Regions from separate parts of the Paenibacillus germinis genome, predicted to be linked through region 1. Evidence: riboswitches for the same ligand, from Rfam matches in the RefSeq annotation. Region 1 holds a riboswitch; each other region holds the start of a gene.
What was found. Region 1 has a riboswitch for cyclic di-AMP ahead of GC102_RS26910 (C40 family peptidase). Riboswitches for the same ligand answer to the same signal wherever they lie in the genome.
Positions count from the first base shown of each region.

Region 2: it holds a riboswitch for cyclic di-AMP, as region 1 does, so the genes downstream of both, kimA (potassium transporter KimA) here and GC102_RS26910 (C40 family peptidase) in region 1, are expected to answer to the same signal.
Region 3: it holds a riboswitch for cyclic di-AMP, as region 1 does, so the genes downstream of both, GC102_RS06770 (hypothetical protein) here and GC102_RS26910 (C40 family peptidase) in region 1, are expected to answer to the same signal.
Region 4: it holds a riboswitch for cyclic di-AMP, as region 1 does, so the genes downstream of both, GC102_RS32770 (C40 family peptidase) here and GC102_RS26910 (C40 family peptidase) in region 1, are expected to answer to the same signal.

Region 1 is NZ_WHOC01000144.1:62,329-64,530, reverse strand. It holds gene GC102_RS26920 (glycerophosphodiester phosphodiesterase) at 1-176, shown strand, start outside; gene GC102_RS26915 (MgtC/SapB family protein) at 248-928, shown strand; cyclic di-AMP (ydaO/yuaA leader) riboswitch at 1,007-1,165, shown strand; gene GC102_RS26910 (C40 family peptidase) at 1,168-2,058, shown strand.
Region 2 is NZ_WHOC01000138.1:42,702-44,903, forward strand. It holds gene GC102_RS25645 (ABC transporter substrate-binding protein) at 1-598, opposite strand, end outside; cyclic di-AMP (ydaO/yuaA leader) riboswitch at 932-1,082, shown strand; gene kimA (potassium transporter KimA) at 1,180-2,202, shown strand, end outside.
Region 3 is NZ_WHOC01000028.1:222,895-225,096, forward strand. It holds gene gdhA (NADP-specific glutamate dehydrogenase) at 1-610, opposite strand, end outside; cyclic di-AMP (ydaO/yuaA leader) riboswitch at 873-1,009, shown strand; gene GC102_RS06770 (hypothetical protein) at 1,097-1,483, shown strand; gene GC102_RS06775 (PH domain-containing protein) at 1,880-2,202, shown strand, end outside.
Region 4 is NZ_WHOC01000168.1:27,281-29,482, forward strand. It holds gene GC102_RS32765 (hypothetical protein) at 1-768, shown strand, start outside; cyclic di-AMP (ydaO/yuaA leader) riboswitch at 938-1,076, shown strand; gene GC102_RS32770 (C40 family peptidase) at 1,080-1,556, shown strand; guanidine-I (ykkC/yxkD leader) riboswitch at 1,679-1,781, shown strand; gene sugE (quaternary ammonium compound efflux SMR transporter SugE) at 1,870-2,190, shown strand.

The sequences.
Region 1 (2,202 bases):
AAATGTTGGATGCCGAGGATGTGCTGAAGGCGACTGAGAGCGGGCTTTATGTCTACCCTTATACAGCAAATGAAGTAAATGATCTGCTGCATCTAACCGGGTTTGGGGTTTCGGGTATTATTACGGACTTCCCTGGAAGATTAAAAGATTTGTTGCAAACGCAGGATTCCAAGTGAAAAATTTCTATGCGAAGCCCCGGTTTCCGGGGCTTTACCTTTCATTTTATCTTTAGGAATGGGGACATGAAATGAGTCTTCTTGTTTTGGAGAAACTAGGGATGGCGCTGTTATTAGGTCTGTTGATTGGGATTGACCGTCAACTCAAGCATAAACCATTGGGTATGAAAACGAGTATGGTGATTTCGGTGGCTAGCTGCTTAATCACTATTGTATCGATAGGAGCCGTTCAAAAGTACTCCATCCCTGGATATACGAATATGGATCCTATGAGGCTAGCGGCTCAAATCATTAGCGGGGTAGGCTTTATTGGGGCTGGCGTTATTTTAAGACGAAGTAATGAGATTATTTCTGGACTTACGACCGCGGCATTGGTATGGGCGGCTTCCGCTCTTGGCATCGCAACGGGAGCAGGATTTTATCAAGAGGCGACTTTGGCTGTTATTCTTATTATTTTCGCTATCAATCTGTTTCCGATTTTTATCAAGCTGCTTGGCCCACAAAAGCTGAGGGAGAAGGACTTGGCGATCAATATTATTTTCAGTCCTGAAGGGGACATGTCCACACTTATCGATCAAATCAGCGAAGAATACATGAAGGTGAAACATATCAAAATTAAGGACTTGAACGAGAACCAACAAATTCAGTTGGTCATTTCCACAGCAGACAAACATCGTACGACAACTGTCTACAGCAAAATCAAGAAGATCAAATATGTGCTCGCAGCCGAAGTTGAAACGATAAGCAATTAATACGTGAGGCTATCCCGTGGAAACAATTACCACTATACAAAAGTTGAAACTAATAGACCAACTATGCTAGTCTAACATAGACAAAAAATGCCGAATCTCGGAGCAGCAAAAGCTCTGGTACGGGGGACTTCTTTATTTGGGGTGAATGAATGCTCAGCTGTTTAATAAACTGAGCGCGCTAGGGAAACCTCTTCCCGAACCCGTCAACTAACCTCGGAGGCTTCAAGGAGGAACAATTTTTGAAACTTTTTACAAAAAGCTTTATTTGTTCATGCGCACTTGTTTGTGCGGCAGTATCTCTGTTTTCCGCTCCCTCGGTTCAAGCCGCATCATCTACATCCACTGTGAAAGTCCAGGTCAACGATGAGTTGATTCAGTTCCCGGAAGTACAGCCATTTATTGACAACGCAGGAACGCTGCAAGTTCCACTGCGAGTACTATCTGAGAAATTGGGTTATCAAGTAGGCTGGGCGAAGCAAGAAAGCGACATCGTGGTCACGTTGATCAACAAGCAGCAGACGATTCAACTGACAACCGACGAGAAGCAAGCGATTGTGAACAGCAAGAAGATTAGTCTGGAAAGCAGTCCGACGCTTTATCAAGGTAATACGTATGTACCCTTGCGATTCATCACTGAAACATTCGGTTCTCCGATTGAGTGGAATGAAGCGAATCGTATCGCGATTGTGAATGTCGATGGCAAGTCGCACAAGCCAGCCTGGATTGCACCGCCACCAGCACCAGCTCCAAAGGTAGCAGCGGTAGCTAAACCATCCGTGTCTGATCAAATCGTACAAACAGCAAATACGTTCATGGGGACGCCATACGTTTGGGGAGGCACAACACCCGGAGGGTTTGATTGTTCCGGATTTGTGCGCTATTTGTACGAAGCTAAAGGCATTGATCTACCCAGAACTTCGGTCCAAATGTACGATGAAGCAGGAACCAGGGTTACGGACTTGAAGGTTGGGGATCTTGTGTTTTTTGCAGCAGGCAGTGTAAATCACGTTGGTATTTATCTGGGAAATGATCAATTCATTTCGGCGACAACGTCTAGAGGTGTAAGGATAGATAGTCTCGCCAGTTCATACTGGGGATCCAGATATGTGGGAGCCAAAAGAGTTCTGTAAATAAGCCGTGTGATGAAAAAGGATTAAATTATCGAACATTTGTTTTCTATGAATCTTTCGAATGAAAGCATAGAAGGCAGATGTTCTTTTTTTGCGCGAAATATTGCGATTTTTATCGAAATTTTATGGTTTTTAGCCTATAAT
Region 2 (2,202 bases), on a different contig from region 1:
ATCCGTAACGATTCTTGGCTGGGTCAGTGAGAGCCTTGCCCTTTTCATATACCTCTTGCCACGTTTTCGGCGGGGTTAATCCTTTTTCTTTGAACCAGTCTTGACGATAGTACAATACTTTCTGGTACAGCCCGTAGGGTATGTAATATGGCTTGTCGTCAATGTATTCAGCTGCCATTTTGGCACTATCGTTCAACGTCTTGTAATTCTCCCACTTCGTTGTAAACGGTTTCAGATCTTCAATAAATTTATTCGTTACAAATTGTTTTGCGGTATTATCGCGAACCTCGAGAACATCCAAACTTTCTTTCGCACCTAGCATAGCAGCGATCTTCGTATCCGCATTCTGAAGCGGCGGCGAGATTAACTCTACTTTAATGGTTGGATTTTGCTTCTCAAATTCGCCGAGCATGTTTTTAAGAAGTGTTGTTCTTTCAGGGCTGGTCAAACTCTCTATCATTTTTAGTGTAACGGTCTCTTTCTTGTCTCCGCCCGCGTTGCCCTTCTTCTCATCCGATGAGCAGCCTGCGAGTATCCCTCCTGCTAACATGACAATGGTTAACCCTGTGATAGACATCTTCTTTCCAATAACAGTCATACATGTGACCTCCCTTTAAATTTTTTTAGTTCGATATAACTGTATGTCTATATAGCTATATAGCTGTATAGCTATCATACAGCTAAATCTTAAAGTAGTTGTATTTTTCTGTCAAGCGTAAAAAAAGACGAATCCACCGGTGATGCTCGACCCGGGCGATTCGCCAAATGTTTAAAAAACCATGATGGAATCAGAGAATGGAAGTAAATCAACGAATCGTATGATTGTAAGCGAATTATTGAGTGAATGTAGAGGTTGGAGTTATATTTTTAAGTTTTTTCAATCCTTTACTATGCCGCAAGAAGAGAGTAGTATTCAACTCGTACGTTACAGTTGAATATTTCGCTTAATTTTCTTATTAGAAAAGCGGGGGAACCAAAAGTTTCATGGGGTGAGTAAAGGTGCTTAAGTGTGGCACCATTTAGGGCAGATTCTCGCGGCCCGAACCCGACAGCTAACCTCGTAAGCGACCGTGGGAAGGAGAACATGTGTATAAACACAAGGTCTATCCTTGTGTTTTTTTGCGTCCTAAAACGCAAGTTTACGTCAGATATTAGGTTTAATTGGAGGAACTATCACGAATGACAAGCGACTCATTAAAAAAAATTATGTTTGGAAAACCGCTTAAATCCAGCGAAATGGAATCCGAAAAATTGCCGGTTTGGAAGGGACTTCCAATCCTTTCCTCGGACGCCTTATCATCGGTTTCCTATGGGACTGAGCAGATTCTTTTGGAACTCGCGACTGTTGGGATTGCCGCTTTTGCGTTCTCTTTGCCCATTGCGATATCTATTATTGCTCTGATTATGCTGCTAGTTTTGAGCTATAGACAAGTGATTGAGGCCTACCCGCAAGGCGGCGGAGCTTATATGGTTTCCAAAGAAAACCTAGGTATGGTGTGGGGAAGGCTGACTGGGGTTTCGCTGCTTATAGACTATACACTTACCGTTGCCGTTTCGATCTCTGCCGGCGTGCAGGCAATTACGTCAGCTTTTCCATCGGCGGTACCGTATATTGTTCCGATTACTTTGGTTCTCGTGTGGATCATGGTTTGGCTAAATTTACGAGGAACTTCGGAATCAGGTACGATTTTCGCGATTCCAACGTACTTTTTTATTCTTTGTATTTTACTGCTAGTGGGCAAAGGCACATACGATATGCTGACGGGATCCATTAATACGCATCCCATAGCGTTTGCTCCGAGCTCAATGACGAGTTCATTAACGTTATTCGTCCTTTTAAAAGCATTTTCCTCCGGGTGTTCAGCGGTGACAGGGATCGAGGCCATCTCCGATGCCGTGCCGCATTTCCGCTCACCATCTGTGAAAAACGCGAAGCGTACGTTAGTATCCTTAGGGACACTTTTGGCTATCGTGTTTGGAGGAGTAACGCTGTTGGCTTTGGGTTATGGTATTGTACCTGATCATAATGGTCATACATCTGTATTATCGATGGTGACAGAGCAGGCATTTGGTCGTGGGGTGATGTACTACGCTACTCAAATTGGTACTATGCTCATTCTGGTTTTGGCTGCTAATACTAGCTTCAACGGCTTTCCAATCTTAGCATCCATTATGGCACAGGATAAAAACTTTCCGCGTATG
Region 3 (2,202 bases), on a different contig from region 1:
TCAGTACACCAGCCTCGTGAGCACCGCGAATTCTCTTGTACTGACCGAACATGTAACCAATTTCGCGTGCGCCTACGCCAATGTCTCCTGCCGGAACATCAGTGTCCGGACCCATATATTTATAGAGCTCTGTCATGAAACTTTGAGTAAAGCGCATGATTTCATTATCGGACTTTCCTTTAGGATCGAAATCGGAACCGCCTTTACCGCCGCCGATCGGCTGGCCTGTAAGGGAGTTTTTGAAAGTTTGCTCGAATCCAAGAAATTTAATAATGCTAGCGTTAACGGAGGGATGAAAACGCAACCCACCCTTGTACGGCCCAATCGCACTGTTAAATTGAACACGAAAACCACGATTAACTTGCGTAATCCCTTGGTCATCTACCCATGGCACGCGGAAAGTGATTAAGCGCTCTGGTTCCACGATCCGCTCAAGAATACCTGATTTCATATACTTCGGATGCTTTGAGAGAACCGGGATCAGCGACTCTAAAATCTCCTTCACAGCTTGATGGAACTCATACTCATAAGGATTACGTTTGACTACGGTTTCGTAAACGACATGTACATATTCCCTTGCAACTACCTCATTATCCACTTGAACAATCACAACCTCATCCACCTTCACAATCAGTTATATTAAAAATGTCTAATAGTATAGTTTTACCTTATCCTGGGCAATTGAGCAATTAAAATTTACATGTCATGTAAGCTTACCTAGATGTGTTAATCAAGTGCTCATTTGGTATGAAATAAAATAACATGACATCCATGCTCCGTTACTAGGTACAAGACTGATGACATAAAAAATATAAGTAAATATTACTATTGTTTCTAGATATGTATTGGGGTAAATTGATAAAATAAGAATGAATCATACTACGCTTAATTCTTTAGATTAAAGAAGCGGGGGAACCAAGTTTTCTGGGGTGAGTACACTTTTTAAGTGTTAGGGTTAGCTTTCAACCCGAATCCGTCAGCTAACTTCGTCAGCGTGGAAAGAAAATGATAGAAATATTAAAAGTGTCCTTTATATTTTAGGACTCTATTCCCTCGCTTCCTTTTTTCGTTCAAGAGAAAAAAGGAGGAATTAGACATGTTTATTAAGAGAGTTACCAAAGAGGTGAAGAAGCTTTTTCAATTGAAAAGATCAAACACTTCTGTACAACGTCAAGATGAGATTCTTCACTTAAAGCGACGGCTGGAGGAGTTTGACATTCAATTTTCGAATTTGGCGTATCGGCCATCAGGTGTCGAAACACAGGCTTTATTGGAAATAAGCAAAACAGTCGGACAAAACAATGACTTGCTAAACCAACTAAGTTCGGAAAGTGAATTAGCAGTTCAACAATTACTAGCCAATCGCGTCGGCATTTCCCCGAAAATTTGGGAGGAACATCATAAATTTATCGTAACCATGGCTCATATTTTTGGTGGTCCGTATCCTTGTCTCAGAGAGTACATCAGAAGCAGTATTATATGATGGTTTCTAGCCGAAAAACAAAATTAAAAAGCAGCCTCTGCGAAGAAGCTGCTTTTTAGTATTGCATTAGTCGGTGATCTATGACTCTCTTATCCGGCAGTTTCATCAAGGTCTTCGTTGTAAGCCAATATTCCGCGTTTGTAAGTTCTAACAGCACGCAGCCAATTCGGATCGGTCCGGAAAGTTTTAATGCTATCGCCTATTGTGACTTGTAATTTGAGAATAGAATAAGAGCCTTGAAATAATCAGGAATCATATCACTCTAATCACTGCAATCCAACTACTTATGTAAAATCTACCATTAATGTATAATAGGGTAACACTAAGGATCGGTTTTTCTAAATCCCGAGTTGGATACCGACTTATCCTTATTTCCAAAATGAGAGGATGATTCCATTGTTCAAGAAGTTTGCGGCAGATGCATTAGGTTTAAGTGATATCGGTAAGGTAATTAGTCCGAGTGATTTCGACAAAGTAGATTCAGATGATTATGTCATGCATGAGGATGGCGAGAAGATTTTCTTCATCATTAAGTCGAAGAAAGACGAATACTGCTTTACCAACCTTGCCCTAATCCACCTTGATGGAGATAGTGCTATTAGCAGCAAGCGTATGCTGAAACGTTACAGCTACCACACAAATGCAATTTCCAAAGTGTATTTGGAAACTGCAGGAACTATCGATCTTGACGTCGAGATCAAGTTCATTATCGGTGACGT
Region 4 (2,202 bases), on a different contig from region 1:
GCCACGATCGTCTTGTTCCTGTATCAGATGGGCTGGGGCATCCTGCTGTATAAGCTTGTACAGGGTGTTCTCGTCCCTCTCATGCACCGCTATCCTGGTGGCGAGCAACCGAAGCAAGCGCTGCAGCTATTTCTAGCTGAAGGACAGTTCCAACTTGTCAAAACCGATCTTAGCCATTCCTACCTTTGGTGGCTGGCTGCTCTACTTGTTGTTCGCATGCTGCTCACTCCAATATTGAATAGCGGCGTCTACTACTCGCTGACCCATTCCCAGCAAAATGCCGGCTATCGCTTTTTCCGAGGCATAAAGGAGCTTATGCTCCCATTCCTAATCGCATATGTCGTTCGAATCTCGCTTTCTTTGCTGCCGCTCATATGGCTGTTTCCTAAAGCGCAAAAACAATTCGCACATACCACATCGTATGAGCAAGCGGCCCTCCAATTACTGCCTTGGCTTCTCGGCATGCTCGTCTATGGCTTTCTCTTACATCTTCTTTTTATGTACGTGCAGTTCGCGATTGCTGCCAAACTTGGCATTTTATCCACCGTCATCACTTTCGTTCGCTCTTTGCTTCCTATTATCGGGCTTGCACTTATCCTCCTAATCGCCTCAGGACTATTGGCAGGGGTCACAGTCACTGCAACTTACATTTGGGCAGGTCTGGTAGCACTAATCATTTATCAGCTCTTTCCGCTTTTCCACATTTTCTTCCAAATGTGGGCCATAACTTCCCAATATCAGCTTCTATCTGCCAAAATGAACGGCTAAGTGCATATAAATAAGCTGAAATTAGCACATTTTCTTCTCCCCCCTTGCAAAAGGGGCTTTTTTTTGTTTATTTCCCTAATAAACTTGCATATTTTAATGAGTAGACTCATAGAAAAGGAGGATTTTAAATGTTTATGACGAATTACAAGGACTAGCATCAAAAAAAACCAAATATTTCATGCCGAATTCCTCATTTCTTGGGGAAACGGGGGAACCACACCGGGTGAATTGATCTTGCAAGACAGGGATCATAGGGAACCTTCAACCGAACCCTCCAGCTAACCTCGTAGGCACCGGAAGGAGACAAGCAGTTGAAAAAGATTGTTGCTCTTGTTTTTAGCCTTGTTTTGTTTTTGAGTATCGGTTTAGGAAGCGTGTCAGCGGCCCAATCCACTTTGGATGAAACGGTTGACGGATTGCTCGGAATTCCGTACAGAACGGCAGGAACAACCACAAAGGGCTTTGATTGCTCTGGTTTTACCTCATACGTTTTCGACAAATTCGGCATTGATCTTCCTCATAGCTCATCATCTCAAAATAAAGAAGGCTTCTGGGTTGACAAAAAAGATCTTCGTAAAGGTGATCTTGTGTTCTTTGACACAAGCGGCGGCAATGGCATTTCTCACGTTGGTATCTATCTTGGAAACGGTGAATTCATTCACTCTGCTTCCGATGAAGGTATAGTGAAAAGCAAACTTAGCCAATCTTATTACGCGAAGCGGTATGTATCAGCCAGACGAGTTCTGTGGGATGATATCTACAATCAACTAACTGCTGAATCCAAGTAAACTCTGCAAGACTCATGAATAAAGCCCGGACAAGCCCCGCTCGAAAGAGCAGCTTTCAGGGCTTTTATTCATTTGCAAATCTTGTAACTTGACATCGTATGTTAGCCGTTCTATAATAACGGCATATTGTTTTCTAGGGTTCCGTGGCGTTCATCGTCAGACTGGTCCGAGGGGAAACACGCAGCGAATACGCTGTGGTCACGGAGGGGAAAAAGCCCGGGAGTCATATCGCTTTAGCGATATAACTTCCAGGCTTTTTCCTTTTTTGCGGCATAATAGGTACGTATAAGAAATTTAAGAGGAGTGATTCATCATGGCATGGTTATATCTCGTTATTGCAGGTGTATTTGAGGTACTTTGGGCGATCTCGTTGAAATTTTCGAATGGTTTTACACGTTTAGTTCCTTCCCTCGTCACGATCGCAGGGATGATTGTAAGTTTCTATTTTTTAGCGGTAGCAACAAAAACTCTCCCTATAGGCACAGCATACGCGGCTTGGACCGGAATTGGTGCTGTCGGCGCGATTATAATCGGCACCCTCTTTCTAGATGAACCCATTAGTTTAACAAGGATCTTGTTCATGATTCTGATCCTAGTTGGCGTTCTCGGCCTTAAATTTACTTCTGGGCATTAGAGATTTTGTATA